Regions from separate parts of the Shewanella avicenniae genome, predicted to be linked through region 3. Evidence: predicted binding sites of a transcription regulator. Region 3 holds the regulator's gene; each other region holds the start of a gene.

What was found. Region 3 encodes LexA, which represses DNA repair genes until DNA is damaged. Its sites were predicted from a motif close to TACTGTATNNNNATACAGTA; they were not measured.
Region 1: recG (ATP-dependent DNA helicase RecG) is a predicted target of LexA. The motif match lies at 3,377-3,396, and genes of this name have one in related genera.
Region 2: recA (recombinase RecA) is a predicted target of LexA. The motif match lies at 4,061-4,080, and genes of this name have one in related genera.

The regions. Positions count from the first base shown of each region.
Region 1 is NZ_CP071503.1:305,414-311,763, reverse strand. Features, by position in the region: gene JYB87_RS01375 (RidA family protein) at 1-316, shown strand, start outside; gene JYB87_RS01370 (AMP-binding protein) at 572-2,230, shown strand; gene JYB87_RS01365 (calcium/sodium antiporter) at 2,372-3,304, shown strand; gene recG (ATP-dependent DNA helicase RecG) at 3,413-5,488, shown strand; gene JYB87_RS01355 (DUF3014 domain-containing protein) at 5,677-6,350, shown strand, end outside.
Region 2 is NZ_CP071503.1:1,341,197-1,347,546, forward strand. Features, by position in the region: gene JYB87_RS05930 (peptidoglycan DD-metalloendopeptidase family protein) at 1-213, shown strand, start outside; gene rpoS (RNA polymerase sigma factor RpoS) at 288-1,238, shown strand; gene mutS (DNA mismatch repair protein MutS) at 1,304-3,901, opposite strand; gene recA (recombinase RecA) at 4,156-5,223, shown strand; gene JYB87_RS05950 (regulatory protein RecX) at 5,250-5,702, shown strand; gene alaS (alanine--tRNA ligase) at 5,864-6,350, shown strand, end outside.
Region 3 is NZ_CP071503.1:58,550-64,899, forward strand. Features, by position in the region: gene JYB87_RS00285 (polysaccharide deacetylase family protein) at 1-83, shown strand, start outside; gene JYB87_RS00290 (glycosyltransferase family 2 protein) at 286-1,023, shown strand; gene JYB87_RS00295 (TVP38/TMEM64 family protein) at 995-1,699, shown strand; gene JYB87_RS00300 (ArnT family glycosyltransferase) at 1,696-3,414, shown strand; gene JYB87_RS00305 (cell division inhibitor SulA) at 3,631-4,101, opposite strand; gene lexA (transcriptional repressor LexA) at 4,098-4,718, opposite strand; gene plsB (glycerol-3-phosphate 1-O-acyltransferase PlsB) at 4,862-6,350, shown strand, end outside.

The DNA.
Region 1 (6,350 bases), 250 kb from region 3:
GCAAGTTGGCTCAACCTTGTACCTCTCTGGTCAAATCCCATTAGTGCCCGCCACTATGGAAGTCGCCGGGGAAGACTTTGAAACCCAAGTGGTGCAAGTGTTTGAAAACCTCAAAGCGGTGTGTGAAGCTGCCGGTGGTTCGCTGGCCGACATCGTGAAGTTAAATATCTTCATGACCGACTTGGCCAACTTTGCCAAAGTGAACGAAGTGATGGGCCGCTACTTCAGCCAACCATATCCAGCCCGCGCAGCGATTGGCGTTAAGCAATTGCCAAAAGATGTTCAGGTTGAAATGGATGCGATTGCCGCACTGTAAGCTGCACGCGATGCAATAAAGAATGGGCACTTCGGTGTCCATTTTTGTTTTTATCCAGCCCCAAACCCACCGCTTTATCTCTTCCAAGCTGAACAAACCACGATAAATATTTGCAGCCTAAGCGCTGGGCTTCCATACTTGGTGAAGAACTTTTGTTGATTAAAAACAGAACGTTCTTGGCGGATAGCATGCTGTGGGGGAATGCTGTCAGTCAGCTAACTTCTCTCAATAACAATTTAAAAAAGGGGCTCGCCTATGGCATCTAGTTACCGCAGTCCGGTCGATATGTTGAGTCAATGGGCATCTACTCAAGGTAATGAGATCTACCTCCGCCAGCCGGTTCGAGGTCAATACAAAGACTACACCTTTCAACAGGTGTATAGCGCAGTGCAGCAGATTGCTGGGGCATTACGCCATCTCGGTTACAATGCCGGCGATAAAATCGCGCTGCTATCAAAAAACTGCGCCGAATGGTTTATCACAGATTTAGCGCTGATGTACGGCGGTTACATCAGTGTGCCCATCTACCCAACGGCGAATTCCGACACCATTCGCTACGTGCTGGAACACAGTGGCGCGAAAGCGATTTTTGTTGGCAAGTTAGATCATTGGCCCGACCAAGAGCCCGGTGTCGGCGGCGATATTCTGCGCTTAGCGATGCCGTACGAGACCATGCCCGCGCAATATCAATGGCTGCAACTGCTGAATCTTGGCGCGCCACTGAAAGAGGTCGAATCGCCCAGAGAAGATCAGGTCATGACGCTGATCTACACCTCAGGCTCAACCGGCAAGCCGAAAGGCGCGGTGCAAACCTTTGGTGCTTATAGCTGGACTTGCAAGGCGGTGGTGCGCGATCTCAAAGCCGACCACAATGACCGGCTGATCTCCTATTTGCCACTGGCACATATCACCGAACGGGTCGCGATTGAAGGCTCGTCGTTCTACGCCGGTTGCCCCGTCGCCTTTGTTGAAAGTCTCGAAACCTTTGTAGTCGATGTGCAGCGGATGCGGCCAACGGTATTTTTCTCGGTGCCGCGACTGTGGACACTATTCCAGAAAAACATTATTGAGAAAGTCGGTAGCTACAAAAAGCTGCAAACCTTACTCAAAATCCCACTGCTGGGTTGGCTGGTCAAACGCAAAATCCATCAAGGTTTGGGCTTGGATAAAGTACGGCTGCTCGGTTCAGGTTCGGCACCGATCCCGCCTTCGTTGGTGGAGTGGTATCACAGCATCGGCCTCGATATTTGTGAAGCTTGGGGCATGACCGAAAACTGTGCCTATTCGATCATCAACCATCCATTTGATGCCAGTAAAATCGGAACTGTGGGTAAACCAATCCTCGGTTGCCAAATCAAGCAAACACCCGAGGGTGAACTGCTGGTGAAAAGCCCGGGCTTGATGCGGGAATACTATCAAGCCCCCGAAGCCACCGCCGCTGCGTTTGATGCTGAAGGCTACTTTAAAACCGGCGATTTGTGCGAGGTGGATAGCGATGGCTGCGTCAGCATTACTGGCCGCGTGAAAGACAACTTTAAAACCGCGAAAGGTAAATATGTGGCGCCAGTACCGATTGAGCGCAAGTTAGCACAAGATCCTCATGTTGAACTGATTTGCGTCATAGGTTCGGGGCTACCGCATCCGGTTGCCTTAGTGCAGTTGGCCGAAGGCGCTGCATTGCAAGCCAGAGAGGAAGTTAGAACATCACTCAAAGAGACCCTCGACAGTATTAACCCGAATCTTGAATCTCATGAAGCGGTCGATGCCATTGTGGTAGTAACAGCGCCGTGGACCATCGAAAATGATGCGTTAACCCCGACCCTTAAAATCAAACGCCACGTGCTCGAAAAACGCTACGCCAGCAAAGTTGAAGGTGTACGCGGTGCCAAAGTCGTTTGGGAAGATGAGCTCTAATCCCGCATAAAAGATCCCAGCTAAAACTGGGATCTTTCTGACACAATATGTCACAATAGCGCACTTTAACCAGCTACTGCTCGCCAATGGGTGCAGTGCAGTAGATCCCATTCAAGCCTGATAAGACTTGCGGAAGCTGTTATGACATTCATTATTTTGGCCATTCTCGGCGGCTTTGTGATTTTAACTGCAGGTGCCGAATTACTTGTCCGCGGTGCCAGTGCAATCGCCTTAAAGCTTGGCGTAACCCCACTGGTCATCGGTCTCACCATTGTTGCCTTTGGCACCAGTGCGCCAGAGTTAGCGGTAAGCGTAAAATCGGCGCTCTCGGGCAATTCTGGGATTGCCCTAGGGAATGTGATTGGCTCTAACATCGCCAACATCGGCCTGATTTTGGCGCTCACCGCAATCATTCGCCCTATTGGCGTGCAATCTCAAACCGTAAAACGTGATATCCCACTGATGATTGGCTCGTCAGTGCTGCTATTGCTGCTGCTTATTGATGGCGGCTTGGGGTGGATTGATGGCGTGGTGCTGTTCGCCTTGCTGCTGGCATTCTTGTGGCATAGCTACCGTATCTCTAGTGATGAAGATGCTGAAGAGATTGAAGCAGGTCCAAGCAACCCTTGGTTATCGGGTCTGCTGATTGTGGCGGGGATCGGCTGCTTAGTTGGCGGTGGAGTGCTGTTTGTAGATGGCGCAGTTGAAATGGCGCGCGCATTTGGCATAAGCGAAGCCGTAATCGGCCTGACCATTATTGCAATTGGCACCAGCATGCCGGAGCTAGTGACTTCTGTGGTCGCAGCGCTTAAAGGTCAAAGCGATATCGCCATTGGGAATGTCGTGGGTTCAAATATCTTCAATATTCTTTGTATTTTAGGTGTAACCGCATTGGTGCATCCAGTTGCGGCTAGCGGTTTTAGCCTCTTGGATTTTGCCGTCATGCTAATTTTGGCCATCTTGGTGCTGCCTTTTGCGATGAGCAATATGCGCATCGGCCGCAAAGAGGGCTGCGCATTGCTGGCTGGCTATATCGGCTACATGGCTTACCTCGTCACACACGCGGCGGCTTAACAGCCAATTTTCGCTAAGGCTTTGACGGTGGTTGAAAAATGCACCATTGTCAAAGCCGCTCGGTCTGCTACTATATGTATAAATCCACAGTAATTCGGTAATCAGACCTTGCAACGGCTGGATCAACTTCCCATCAACCAACTGACCGGCGTCGCTGCCAAAATGGCAGAAAAGCTGAACAAGTTGGGGATTCATTCAGTACAGGATCTGCTGTTCCACCTACCGCTGCGCTACGAAGACCGCACCCGCATCTATCCGATTGCGGAACTCAATTTAGGCGATTACGGCACCATTGAAGCTGAGATTCAATCAACCCAAATCATCAATGGTCGCAAACGTATGTTGGTGTGCAATGTGCGTGATGCAACTGGCACGCTCACCTTACGTTTTTTCAATTTCTCCGCTGCACAGCGCAACAGCATGCAGCAGGGGTTGCAGATCCGCGCTTATGGTGAAATCCGCCGCGGCAGTCAGCATGCAGAGATCATCCATCCCGAGTACAAAATCTTAAAGGCAGATGAGCCAGCCAAATTGACCGATTCGTTGACACCGGTTTATCCGACTACCGAAGGGCTTAGACAAGCCAGCTGGATGAAGTTGACCGAACAAGCGCTGAAACTATTGCAAGAAGGTGCGCTCACCGAACTGTTGCCGCCGGCGTTGCGCCCGAATCAACTGAGTTTGGCGCAAGCAATTCGCATCATGCATCGACCTCCGGCGAGCATCGACCAGTTTGAATTACTGCAAGGCACTCACCCTGCCCAGCAACGGCTGGTGCAAGAGGAACTGCTGGCACATAACCTCAGCATGTTAAAGCTGCGGCAACGTAGTGAACGCGATAAAGCAGTGAGCCTTAAATCTACTGGGCAACTGCTGACGCCATTTTTAGCCTCGCTGCCGTTTAGCCCAACTGGTGCACAGCAGCGGGTTGTGGCCGATATTGGCCAAGATATAAGCCAACCGCATCCGATGATGCGCTTGGTGCAAGGTGATGTAGGCTCAGGAAAAACCTTGGTGGCGGCAATGGCCGCCTTGCAAGCGATTGAAAATGGCTATCAAGTAGCGATGATGGCGCCAACGGAGCTACTGGCCGAGCAGCACGCGTTGAATTTCAGCAACTGGTTTACCCCGCTCGGGCTTAAAGTGGGTTGGCTTGCTGGCAAGCTCAAAGGCAAAGCGCGAGAACAATCACTCGAAGATATTCGTGAAGGCCGTGCCCAAATGGTGATTGGTACTCACGCAATTTTTCAAGAGCAAGTGCAGTTTCACCGGCTGGCGTTAATTATCATCGACGAGCAACACAGATTCGGGGTCCATCAACGTTTAGGGCTACGTGAGAAAGGCATTCAGCAAGGTTTTTATCCGCATCAGTTGATCATGACCGCAACGCCAATCCCACGCACTTTAGCCATGACTGCTTACGCAGACCTCGATACCTCGATCATTGACGAACTGCCGCCCGGGCGCACCCCAGTCACCACAGTCGCCATCGCCAATTCGCGCCGGCAGGATATTATCGATCGGGTGCGTTCAGCCGCTTTAGAAGATGGCCGCCAAGCCTATTGGGTGTGCACCTTGATTGACGAATCAGAAGTGCTGCAATGCCAAGCCGCGGAAGATACCTATCAAGAGCTGAGCGAAGCCTTGCCCGAATTAAACATTGGCTTGGTGCACGGCCGTATGAAAAGTGCCGACAAACAAGCGGTGATGGAACGCTTTAAAAAAGGTGAGCTGAATCTGCTGGTCGCCACCACTGTGATTGAAGTGGGCGTAGATGTGCCCAACGCCAGTTTGATGATTATCGAAAACCCTGAACGACTCGGCCTTGCTCAATTGCACCAACTGCGGGGTCGGGTTGGTCGTGGCGCTGTTGCCAGCCATTGCGTGTTGCTTTACCAAGCGCCGCTGTCCAAAACAGCCACGAAACGGCTTGGGGTACTGCGCGAAAGCAACGATGGTTTTGTTATCGCTCAACAAGATTTGGAGATCCGCGGCCCAGGTGAAGTGTTAGGTACAAGGCAAACCGGCTTGGCCGATATGAAAGTGGCCGATTTGGTACGCGACCAAGCCCTGATCCCCCATATTCAAAAACTGGCGCTACATGTGATGCAGCAGGTACCCGAAAATGTCGATGCCATCATTGAGCGCTGGTTGGGAGATAGGCAACAATATGTGCAGGCATAGTCCGTCGCAACACGTCAAGTTTGTTCAGGCATGGTTAAATATCAAACAACCATAATCGACCAAGCAAGCTCCCAGATCAGAAATAAATATGGGCTATGGGCCGCAGGCCGCTAGACAACAAAATCAATATTTGCAGAATGGAAGCTTCGTGTCACACGAGGCTTATTGCGTTTAATTAAAGGATATATATGCAAGTCAACGAAGAAGACAGAATTGCACCGCAAGCTCAGTCTAATAGCCCAGCCAATACTGGTTGGGTTGTCACCGTGGTGCTGTTAATTGCTGTTGGCGCTGGCTACTATTTCTGGAGTAGCGACGATACCGAACCTGAGCCACACGCACGTACTGAAGTGGCATTGCCGGAACCGGCCCCCGCGCAACCTTTGGTGACCGAAGCCAATGTGCCAGAGCCCGAAGTGACACCTGCGCCAACGCCTGAAGCGACACCTGTCGAGGCACCTGTTGCTGAAGCCCCTAAGGCCGAACCATTGCCGGTACTCAACGAAAGCGACAGCTATGTGCATGATAAAGTGATTGAAATCGCCAACGGTATGGCAATCAATGCGCTGCTGAACGACAGCGACATGGTGCGCCAATTTGTGGTGTTTGTGGATAACATCGCTCAAGGCCAATTAGCCCGCAAAACAAGCCCGTTAAAAGCGCCTGAACAAAGCTTTAGCGTTACCGACATCACCAATAAAACCTATCTTAATCCAGATAGTTACCATCGCTATGATGTCTATGCCGAATTCCTCAGCAAGTTGGATGATAAGCAACTGCTCACTACCTACAAACGCTTGTCACCACTGCTTGAACAAGCTTTTGCTGAACTTGGCTATCCCGATATGAGCTTCGACGCCCG
Region 2 (6,350 bases), 1.3 Mb from region 3:
TACGGGAACCTCGTCATTATCAAGCATAGCGATGATTACTTAAGTGCTTATGCTCACGCCGACAAAATTTTGGTCCAAGAAAAACAGCAAGTGTCCGCGGGGCAAACAGTGGCCCTAATGGGAAGCTCAGGCACAAACCAAGTGATGCTACATTTTGAAATAAGATATCTTGGTAAGTCTGTTAACCCAATAACTTATTTACCCAAACGTTGATTGTTTGGTGCCGTTTTGGCATTGGAGGATGTAAAAAATGTAGGTTGTCTTTTTCGTTTGTGGGAGAGCACATCATGAGCCGCAATAATACCAATGCTTCTTATAAAGAATTCCAAGATTTTTCATCCAACGAATTCGAGGCTATGCAAAATGATAGCCTGGCAGAGATCGTTCAGGATGATCTTCAGAAAAACCTCGATGCAACTCAGCTATACCTCAGTGAAATAGGTTTTTCACCATTACTCACAGCAGAAGAGGAAGTTTATTTTTCTCGCAAAGCGCTTAAAGGATGTGAAAAATCCCGCAATCGCATGATAGAAAGTAACCTTCGTTTAGTGGTCAAAATTTCTCGCCGTTACAATAACCGTGGCTTAGCGTTGCTAGATTTGATTGAAGAAGGCAACTTAGGATTGATCCGCGCGGTTGAAAAGTTTGACCCTGAACGTGGCTTCCGTTTCTCGACTTACGCAACGTGGTGGATCCGTCAAACCATCGAACGCGCCATCATGAATCAAACACGTACCATTCGTTTGCCAATTCATGTGGTTAAAGAATTAAACGTATACTTGCGTACTGCCCGCGAATTGGCGCAAAAGCTTGATCATGAACCCACAGCCGAAGAGATTGCAGCAAAGTTAGATCTGCCAAGCGCTGACGTGAGTCGCATGCTGAAGTTGAATGAAAAAATTACCTCGGTGGATACCCCTATCGGTGGTGACAATGATAAAGCGTTGCTCGATGTGTTGGCTGACGACGACTTCAATACACCTGACTCGCAAGTGCAAGACGAGGACATCTCAAAGTCAGTGGTTAAGTGGCTTAACGAGTTAAACTCTAAGCAGCGTGAAGTGTTGGCGCGTCGCTTTGGTTTGTTGGGGTATGAACCCGCAACACTTGAAGATGTTGGTGCTGAAATCGGCTTGACACGCGAACGCGTGCGTCAAATTCAAGTCGAAGCCCTGAAGCGTTTACGCGATATGCTGTCTTCACAAGGTCTGTCTGTCGAAGCCTTGTTCCGTATGTAACTATGCATTGCATATAGTAAAAAGCGCACTGTTTAGTGCGCTTTTCTGTTTTTAGCTCTCGCCATTTATCGCCCGGAACCCACAAGTGAACTTAGTTGATAGATCAACTCAAGCGCAGCCTTAGGTGTTAGCTCATTTGGATCTATTCGTCGTAATAACTGCTCAACTTCTGATGGTGGAGTATCGAGCGCTAATGAGGTTTGTATCGGAGTCACTTGAAGACTCACATCTTTTCCATCATCACGACTTTCAAGTTGCTGTAATTTCTCTTTTGCGGCACGAATAACCTGTTGTGGTACACCCGCTAATGCTGCGACTTGGAGCCCGTAACTTTTGCTCGCGGCGCCTTCTTGCACCGCATGCATAAACACAATGGTGTCATCATGCTCTATGGCATCTAGATGAACATTGGTAACTTGTGGCAATAGTTCAGCAAGTTGTGTGAGCTCAAAATAGTGGGTCGCAAATAAGGTTAATGCTCCAATCTTTTGCGCTAGATATTCGGCGGCCGACCAAGCAAGTGATAAACCATCATAGGTAGATGTGCCGCGACCAATTTCATCCATTAGCACTAAACTGTTTTCTGTAGCGTTATGCAGAATATTGGCGGTTTCGGTCATCTCCACCATAAAGGTTGAGCGGCCGGAGGCTAAATCATCTGACGCACCAATCCGAGTAAAAATGCGATCAACTGGGCCGACTACGGCGGACTCAGCTGGAACATAACTACCGATATACGCCATGAGGGTGATCAGTGCAATCTGGCGCATATAGGTGGATTTACCGCCCATATTGGGGCCGGTGACAATCAACATCCGTCGCTCAGCAGTAAGCAATACCGGATTGGCAATAAAAGGGGATTGGCTAACCGTTTCTACCACAGGATGGCGACCTTCACTGATCTCTATGCCTGCAGTTTTTACAAGTGTTGGACAATGGTAGTTTAGGCTCTCGGCACGCTCAGCAAAGTTGCTGAGTACATCGAGTTCTGCTGCCGCAAGCGCAAATTGTTGTAGTTCTGCCAACTTAGGCATTAATAGGTCAAATAATTCATCCCACAGCTGTTTTTCTAGCGCTAACGCTTTGCCTTGGCTCGACAGCACTTTTTCTTCGTATTCCTTTAGCTCTGGGATGATATAGCGTTCAGTGTTTTTCAGGGTTTGGCGACGCTGATAACTTAAAGGTACTAGCACAGATTGGCCGCGAGATACTTCAATAAAGTAGCCGTGTACCTTGTTAAAGCCGACCTTTAAAGTGGCAATGCCAGTACGTTCTTTTTCACGGATTTCAAGCTGTTGCAGATAGTCGGTTGCACCTTGACTTAGGCTACGCCATTCATCTAGCTCAGCGTGATACCCTTCGCGAATAACCCCACCATCACGGATAAGTACGGGTGGATTATCAACAATGGCACTTTGTAACAGCGCTAATTCAGCAGGAAATTCATTTAACGCTCGGTAAAGCTGCTGCAAATGCTCAGTTTGGCAGGTTGCAAGATATTGGCGTATATCCGGTAACACCTCTAATGCATCCCGCAGACGCGCAAGGTCACGCGGTCGTGCATTTCTAATCGCTAGCCGCGCAATTATGCGTTCAACATCACCGATAGACTTGAGCAGTTGGTGCAACGGTTCATGGGTAACTTGGTTGAGTACTTCAGTTACCGCTTGGTGGCGCAAACTCACATGAGTCTGATCGCGCAGCGGCTGGTGAATCCAACGTTGCAGCATACGACTGCCCATCGCTGTCGCTGTACGGTCAAGCACTGAAGCGAGGGTGTTCTCTAATCCACCTGACAGATTAACGGTTAGCTCAAGATTGCGCCGGGTAGCAGCATCAAGTACCACAGTGTCACTCGGGCTAAATTGCATGAGGCTATTGATATGTGGCAGGGCGGTGCGCTGCGTGTCTTTAACATATTGAATCAAACAGCCAGCAGCTTGCAGTGATAGCCTTGCTGATTCAACCCCAAACCCACGCAGATCTTTGGTTCCAAATTGCTCCAGCAACATTTTCGTCGCCGTATCAAAGTCGAACTCCCACTCTGGACGTCGACGAGCGCCTTTGACATCGGCGATGAGATACTTGTGGGTAAAGTCTTCGCTGTAGAGCAGTTCAGCTGGACGTGTGCGCTGTAATTCAGCTTCAACGGCTTCTAATGATGGCAATTCAGCGATGACAAACCGGCCGGAGGCAACATCAAGTGTGGCAAATCCAAACCCCTTTTTACCTTCGTAGATTGCCGCTAATAGATTATCGCGTCGCTCTTGAAGTAAGGCTTCGTCGGTGAGTGTTCCCGGCGTTACTATGCGCACCACTTTGCGTTCAACAGGGCCTTTAGCAAGTGCGGGATCGCCAATCTGTTCGCAGATAGCAACAGATTCGCCTTGTTGCACTAGTTTTGCCAGATAGTTATCTACCGCATGGTAGGGAATACCTGCCATCGGAATAGGATCACCACCACTTTTGCCGCGAGCAGTGAGCGAAATTCCTAGTAACTCAGATGCGCGCTTGGCATCGCTATAAAACAGCTCATAGAAGTCGCCCATACGATAAAACAGCAACATATCGTTGTGTTCGGCTTTCATCTGCAAATACTGCCGCATCATCGGCGTATGCTTTTCCAAATCCTCTAAATCCGGCGTTTGGCTATGGCTGTTCATATCGTCCTTTCGAGTATTGATCGCGTGGGGCTAATCACAAGGTAGCCTGCAATATTAACAGGTCTGACGAAGGCATGAATCGCCATAGAAAAGTTTTTTGCAGCGAAATATCAGGCACTTTGTTTAACTGGAGAAGAAATAATCCGATCCAGTACTTGATACTGTATGATTGTACAGTATACTAACCGCAATTAAGTTCATCGCCAGCGGGAGTCGGTCGTACTCCATCAAGGTTCGAGCACAGAGGGACAGATATGAAGATCGATGCAAATAAAGAGAAAGCGTTAAATGCCGTATTAGGCCAGATTGAAAAGCAATTTGGTAAAGGTTCCATCATGAAACTCGGTGAAGACCGTAGTATGGATGTGGCCACTATCTCAACTGGTTCGCTTTCACTTGACGTTGCTTTGGGTGCAGGTGGTTTACCTCTGGGGCGTATCGTTGAAATTTATGGCCCAGAATCTTCGGGTAAAACCACGTTGACCTTGGAAGTCATTGCCGCCGCTCAACGTGAAGGTAAAGTCTGTGCCTTTATCGATGCTGAGCACGCTTTGGACCCAATCTACGCACGTAAGTTGGGTGTAGATATCGACAACTTGCTGTGCTCTCAACCAGATACTGGTGAGCAAGCGTTGGAGATCTGTGATGCGCTTACCCGTAGTGGTGCTGTAGACGTTATCATTGTTGACTCAGTCGCCGCGCTCACGCCAAAAGCTGAAATTGAAGGTGAAATCGGTGACTCTCATATGGGCTTAGCAGCGCGTATGATGAGCCAAGCAATGCGTAAGCTCGCCGGTAACTTGAAGCAATCAAATACTTTGCTGATTTTCATTAACCAAATCCGGATGAAGATTGGGGTGATGTTTGGTAACCCAGAAACCACAACGGGTGGTAACGCGCTAAAGTTCTATGCGTCAGTTCGTTTAGACATCCGTCGCACCGGCTCGATTAAAGAGGGTGATGAGGTTGTTGGTAACGAAACCCGAGTAAAAGTGGTTAAGAACAAAGTTGCAGCACCGTTTAAGCAAGCTGAATTCCAAATCCTTTACGGTAAAGGCATTAACCGCGTGGGTGAGTTGGTGGATTTAGGCGTTGCTCATAAACTGATTGAAAAAGCGGGTGCTTGGTACAGCTATAAAGGCGATAAGATTGGCCAAGGCCGTGCTAATGCCGGTAAGTTCCTGCAAGAAAATCCTGAAATTGCAAAAGAAATTGATGTGACATTACGTGAGTTGTTGCTTCATAAAGGTGGCATGCCAGCAAGCGATGACAGTGATAGCAACGATGGCAATGTTGATCTCGAAACTGGAGAGGTCTTCTGAGCGAACCGTCAGTAAAATCTGTCGTAGTGAGCCTATTGGCTCGCTGCGACAAGAGTTGTGCAACGCTACGACAGCAATTGCTTGAAAAGGATTTCGCTGATCACGAAGTTGATGACGCGATTCAATGGGCGCAAGCCTTAGGCTACCTAGATGATAAACGTCTAGCTGAAGCCATCTTGCGTTCTCAGTTAAACCGACTACATGGGCCTGCCAAGATTGAACAAGCAATGCAGCTCAAAGGCATTAGTAAGTCGCTTGCGAGCGAAGTGCTTACCGCTCACGAAATAGACTGGTTTGAGTTGGCGCTTCAGCGAGCAACGAAGAAATTCCCATCTTTAGATTTTTCCGCACTAGATTTCCAACAATCTCAAAAGCAAAAGGCGAAAGTGATTCGACACTTACTGGGCCAAGGCTTTAATTATGAACAGGCTGGCTACGCGCTTGAAGCAACGCTATCAGCTAACAAACCCGCACTGTGAATTGAGCTTACATTATTGCGGTTGCAGTTCTGTGTTGACACCTTATTCTGATTGGTATTCTGCCGCTGCCCGCTTATAATGCGGGGCAATCTACATTTGTTGCTGAAACTCTCAGGTTTCAGCCTTTTATTTTTAGTGCCAACGCAATTCAGGACGATTTCATGTACAAAACCACCGCCGCCGTTAGAAGCGCCTTCCTGGAGTATTTCAGCAAGCATGGTCATCAAGTTGTTGATAGTAGCTCGCTCGTACCGGGGAATGACCCAACCTTGTTGTTCACCAATGCGGGGATGAACCAGTTTAAAGATGTATTCCTTGGTATGGACAAACGCAGTTACAACCGTGCGACGACTGCACAGCGTTGTGTTCGTGCTGGTGGTAAGCATAACGATTTGGATAATGTGGGTTACACGGCACGTCACCATACGTTCTTTGAAATGTTAGGTAACTTCAGTTTCGGTGATTATTTTAAAGAAGATGCCATCAAATTCGCTTGGGGCTTTTTAACCGAAGTACTGCAACTGCCAAAAGAAAAACTGTGCGTGACTGTGTATCAGAACGATGACGAAGCGTTTGATATTTGGAATAAGCAGATTGGTATTCCAGCAGAAGACATCATCCGTATTGGCGACAATAAAGGTGCACCTT
Region 3 (6,350 bases):
CGAGCAAATCCCAGTCAGGTTACTACTGGTTTAGTCAGCCGTGGGTTCGTCCTCTGGCCGATGGTACGTGGGTGCAAGAATAAGCTATTGCTAAGTTAACAGAACCAAAATAGCTGTTGTTTGTCATAAAACTCTGTTAACAATTTTGTAGTATAGTGAGCGCCAATTAGCTGAATCTGCTGTTTAATTCTGCTTACTTAAGCTTTTGATAAGACTTCGCCACTAGTGTGGCGAGGTTTTTGCGGCGAGCAATTTAGGATCTTTAGGATCTTTAGGAGCAACTTTTTGATTTCTGTAGTAATTCCTGCCAAAGATGAAACGGGTAACATAGGTCCACTGATTACCGAAATTCATCAAGCACTTAATGCGCTTACGCCGTTCGAAGTGATTGTGGTCGATGATGGTAGTACTGATGGTACCGCGGCCGAAGTGGTGAACACCGCAAATGCATTAGGTTGTGCGGCAAAAGCCGTCATCCATAAACAGAGCACTGGGCAGAGTACTGCAGTCTGGACGGGAGTACGACAAGCCGCCGGTGAGTGGATTGTTACCCTAGATGCCGATGGTCAGAATGATCCGGCAGATATTCCTGCCATGATTGCACTGGCGAAAGGAATTACAGCAAAAGATTTCTGTATCGCGGGTTATCGTAAAAACCGCAAAGATACCGCATGGAAACGGTTCCAATCGCGCTTTGCCAACAAAGTACGTAACGCAATGTTGCACGATGGTGTACCTGACACCGGTTGTGGATTAAAGCTGTTCCCACGAGAAACCTTTATCAAGATGCCGTACTTTAATCACATGCATCGCTATATTCCGGCATTGGTTCGTCGAATGGGCGGTGAAGTGCAAATTTCGGTGGTTAACCATCGTGATCGTCAGGTAGGCGTATCTAAATATACTGCTTGGAACCGTGCTTGGGTCGGCATTGTCGATATCCTCGGTGTTATGTGGTTAATCCGTCGAGCCAAAATTGCGGAGATCAAACAGATTGAAACTAGTCTCGCTGCTGACAAGTAAACAATTTGGCAAATCCCTGTTTACTGTCCTGATCTTTGTGCTGCTGGCACTGCTGGTAGAAACAGGATGGTTTGAGCATCTCACCGATAAACATTGGGTAGCAGAGTTAATCAATCAAGATGGCATCAGTGGTGATGCCATGGTGTTTGGTTGCGCAGTGCTATTTATGGCGGTGGGTGGACCACGGCAGCTGGTGGCGCTGGTGTACGGTTACACCTTAGGTTCAGCGCTCGGCACCTTGATGGCGGCACTGGCCGCGATTGTTGGCTGTAGCGTTACTTTTTATGTGGCGCGCTTTACCGTCAAAGGGTTAGTGAATCGTCATTTTGGTAAAAAAACCAAGAAGTTCGAGCAGTTTATTTGCCATAAGACGTGGCTCAAAGTGGTGATCATTCGCTTTTTGCCAGTGGGCAGTAATCTGGTGACTAACCTGTTAGCAGGTTCAACCCATACCCCATCGAGCGGTTTTTTCCTCGGCAGTTTTATCGGTTACTTACCACAAACTTTCATTTTCGCCAGCGCTGGTGCCGGCATCGGCTTCTCAGATCATTTTACCTTGCTGTTTAGCTGTATTTTGCTGGTGGCATCCAGCTTGATTGGCACATATCTCTATCGTCGTCGCGTGCAACCTACCATGGCAGATATTCTTGCGGAAGAAAAAGAGACCCAAGCATGACCTTGTTGAAACGTTATTTTGAGTCGGACGATTATCGCCGTACTTTTTGGGCTTTGTTTGTGCTCACCCTCATTATGGTGATGCTCGGGGTTGGGTTGCGTTCCCCATGGCCTGCGGATGAACCACGGTTTGTGGAAGTTGCGCGGGAGATGGTGGCCAGCGGTCAATGGTTATTTCCTGCCCGTGGCGGCGAGTTTTATCCCGATAAACCGCCGGTATTTATGTGGTCGATTGCGCTGTGTTACCAGTTGCTTGGAAATCTGCAGCTGGCATTTCTGATCCCTAATGCGCTGTGCGGGCTGTTGACCACTATGTTGGTATTTGACCTCGGAGCGCGCATTTGGAATGTTCGCACCGGGCGTAACGCTGCGTTGCTGCTGCTGTTGGTGCCGCAGTTTCTGATCCAAGTTAAGGCCGCGCAGATCGACGCTATGGTGATGTGTTGGATCACTGTCGGCTGTTATGGCCTGATCCGGCACTTCTTTGTTGGCCCAAGTTGGCGTTGGTACTTCATCTCATGGGCATTCATGGGGTTGGGGATTATCACTAAAGGTGTTGGTTTTCTGCCGTTACTCATGCTGCTGCCGTTAGGCGTTTATGCATGGCGCACTGGCCTGTATCGCGACCGTTGGCACTGGAAAGCCGCATTAGGCCCAGTGGTGATGCTGGCGGTGATTGGCTGCTGGTTAGTGCCGATGGTCGTCACCGTACTGAGCTCGGGCGATGCGCAGCACTTGGCCTATATGAATAACATCTTGTTCAAGCAAACCGGTCAGCGTTATGTGGCGGCATGGCACCATATTAAGCCGTGGTATTTCTTTATGTTGTCGGTGATCCCCTGGATGTGGTTACCGCTTACCCTGCTGGCCATTGCTTATTGGAAGCAACTGGTCGCCAGTATCAAAGCTGATCCGCGTATTGCCATTTTACTGTTGTGGGTGGCGCTGGTGATCCTGTTTTTCAGTCTGAGCCCTGGTAAACGTAACGTCTACATTCTGCCTGCATTGCCAATGGCGTGTTTAGCCTTTGCGGCCGCGTTGCAGCAAGTGAGTCAGTGCAAATGGTTTGAGCGTCTGCTACAGGGCTTGTTGTGGTTGTTCGGCGTGGTGATTTTACTGCTGGCGATTGGCGCGATGTTGGATCATCCGGCGATTGTGAAAAAGCTGGCTGACTACACCGATGACTTAAGCCATGTGGGCTATTTTACCCTGAGCATGGCGCTTGGCTGGTTGCTACTTTTGTTACTCGCACGTAAGCAAGCTGCATTGCTGCAAGCGGGCGTTATCTCCATCTTTGGTTGGGCGCTCTACAGCACTTGGGGGTATGGTTTGCTGGAACATATGCGGACGCCAAAAGATGTCATGCAGCAAACAGCTGCAGTGGTGGGCGATGGGCAGGTAGGACTGATCGATTTCAAAGAGCAGTTCATTTTGTTCTCACCGATCGACATCACTCATTTCAGTTATCTGGCGCCTGTTGAGCAGCAAGAGCGCAACGCGTGGCAGTGGCAACAGCAGCAGGCGAATCGCTACTTGTTAGTGCCAGCCTCAGAAAAGCTGCAGTGTTTTGATATGAGCAAAGGGCAGGATATGGGCGAAGCCCATCGTGAAAGCTGGCTTCTACTTGGCGCTGATGCGCGGATGCCAGATTGCCCCGCACCCGAGGTGACCACTGTGTTCTTTACCCATAAACCGGGGGCGTGGATGCAGGAGTAACGCTGCAGGTTATTTTCAGCAACTGCTCATTTTTTTCAGCAACCATTGAGTTGAAATAGAAAAGCCGTACAGCCTCTGACTCTGTACGGCTTTTTCATTAGATTGGGTGGCACACTGATTGAATGAGCAGCATTTATGTCGTGGCACTGGCTTCCATTGAGTCAGCGTTGATTGCCTAGCTACTCGCCCCGTCACCGGTCACTGGAAGACGTATCGTTAGTGTACCGCTTGCAGCCAGCAACTGGATTGCAACTCTGTGGCCGCGTGCGTTTCTAGCACTATGCCCAATGCGCGGGCGCTCTTGGCCACCAATTGCAGGCGGCGCTTATCTTTATGGTCGAGTTGATCTACCCAACTCACGACAGCACTCGTGGTGCCGCTAGTGAGCGCGCGCTCGGTCGCCCACAACGCTTCCACTTCATCACGCGCATGTACTTGCAGCACCCGATCCATTCGTACACCAGCATTCGCCAAAATGGTTTTGTAGCCTGCAAAGCCGGGATTGATTAACACAATCCAGCGCCCTTGTTGGCTAAGTTGCGCTAATTGGCTGCTGAGTTGTTGCAGCTCGCGGCGACCATTGCTACTGGACGGCAGATTCGACACGCCAACGTCATTAACATCGCTGCTTTCGCTATCGCGCCATAAGCCGGGGTGACGCGGGGCATTACCTTGCAACATACTCATAGCCAATCTCCGTTACGAATAATGCCAACTGCTAGACCTTCGATGGTGAGTGATTGCTCACTTAGGTCAACTTTAATTGGCTTGTAGGCTTCATTTTCAGCGTGCAGATAGACTACATTGCCTTTGCGTTCGAAGCGCTTCACGGTCACGTCATCTTCGACGCGGGCAACGACCACTTGGCCGTTACGGGCTTCCTGCATTTTGTGAACCGCAAGTAGGTCACCTTCTAGAATGCCGATATCCTTCATACTGTCGCCGCGTACCCGCAGCAGAAAGTCTGCACTGGGGTGGAACATCATAGGATCAACTTGGTAGAACTGCTCGATATGCTCTTGCGCCAGAATCGGTTCACCCGCAGCCACTTGGCCGATCAGCGGCAATCCTTGTTCCTCATCCGCCATCTCTTCTTGTGGCAGACGAATCCCCCGCGAGGTACCGGGCATAATTTCGATACAGCCTTTTTTGGCGAGCGCTTTTAGGTGCTCTTCGGCGGCATTGGCACTTTTAAAGCCCAAGCGACGCGCGATTTCAGCACGTGTTGGCGGCATGCCGGTTTCGGCGATGTTGCGCTTAATCAGATCAAGGATCTGCGATTGTCTTGGCGTCAGAGGTCTCATGATAAATCCTGTTTTTTCATACAGTACCTGTCAGTATATACAGTATTTAGTTTCGTGCAACTATTAACCAATTGGTAGCACGTTAACGCACGCTGGACGGATTCTGGTATTCTATGGTCATCAAACGTAGGTTTTATAGAAACATGTCAACTCATACCTCATTCTGGCTGTCTGCCGTTCGCTGGCTTCAACGTAAATTGGTGCACACAGTGGTGGTGCCGCAAGATCCTTTCGCAGACCTCAATCTCGATCGTGACCGTCCGGTTGTTTATGTGATGAAGACCGAATCGTGCAGCGATAAAGCCGCACTGGCCGATGTGACCTACAAACTGGGAATGCCGAGCCCGTACTCAGCGTTGAGCTTGGCTGAGCACTCGCTACCACGGGTGTTGTGTTTGGAAGATGCCAAACCCTTGTTCGGTGCCCGTAAGCAGAATCACGCTTATCTCAGCACTTTTCGTCAGTTGTTGAGCTTGCACCAGCAAGATCCCGCGTTGGATGTGCAGTTGGTGCCGGTGAGCCTCTATTGGGGACGTACCCCGGGTAAAGAAGATGACACCATGCGCGCCGCCGTATTTGAGCGTGAAAGCCCAAGCTGGCTGCGCAAGTTTCTGATGATTTTATTCCTCGGCCGCGACAACTTTGTTCAGTTTGCCAATGCGGTGTCATTGCGGGTGATGGCCGAGCAACATGGCACCGACGAGGCGATTGCCCATAAACTGTCGCGGGTAGCACGGGTGCATTTCCGCCGTCAACGCAAAGTGATGACCGGGCCAGTATTGCCTAATCGCCAAGCACTGTTTGCCGAGTTGCTGCGCAGTGACAATATTCAAGAAGCGATCAACGAAGAGGCGGCGTCGAAGAAGATTTCTCAATCAGAAGCGCGCCACGTCGCAGAAAAATATCTTGATGAGATTGCGGCGGATTACTCTGACAGCTTGATCCGCATCTCTGAGCGTTTGCTGACCTGGTTGTGGAACAAACTCTACAGCGGGATCAACATTAAGGGCGCTGAGCAGATCCGCCAATTGCATCATGACGGCCATGAAATTGTCTATGTGCCGTGTCACCGCAGCCATATGGATTACCTGCTGCTGTCTTACATTCTCTATTTTCAAGGGATGGTACCGCCGCATATCGCTGCGGGGATCAACCTTAACTTTTGGCCCGCAGGGCCTATGTTCCGCCGCGGTGGTGCTTTCTTTATTCGTCGCAGTTTCAATGGTAATAAGCTCTATACAGCGGTGTTTAAAGAGTACCTCGACCGCTTATTCGCCAAAGGCTATTCGGTGGAGTATTTCACCGAAGGTGGCCGTTCGCGTACTGGGCGATTGTTAGCGCCCAAGACCGGCATGCTGGCGATGACCATGCACTCAGTGTTGCGCGGCATTGAACGCCCCGTCACTTTGGTGCCAGTCTATTTGGGTTATGACCATGTGATGGAAGTGGCCACCTATCTGAAGGAGCTGCGCGGCTCCGAGAAGAAAAAGGAATCGGTGTGGCAGGTGCTGGGCGCGATCCGTAAGCTGGGCAATTTCGGCCAAGGTTATGTGAATTTTGGCGAGCCTATTAACTTGCAGCAATTCCTCACTGAAAAGCAGCCGGACTGGCGCAATATTGATCCTGAGTCTG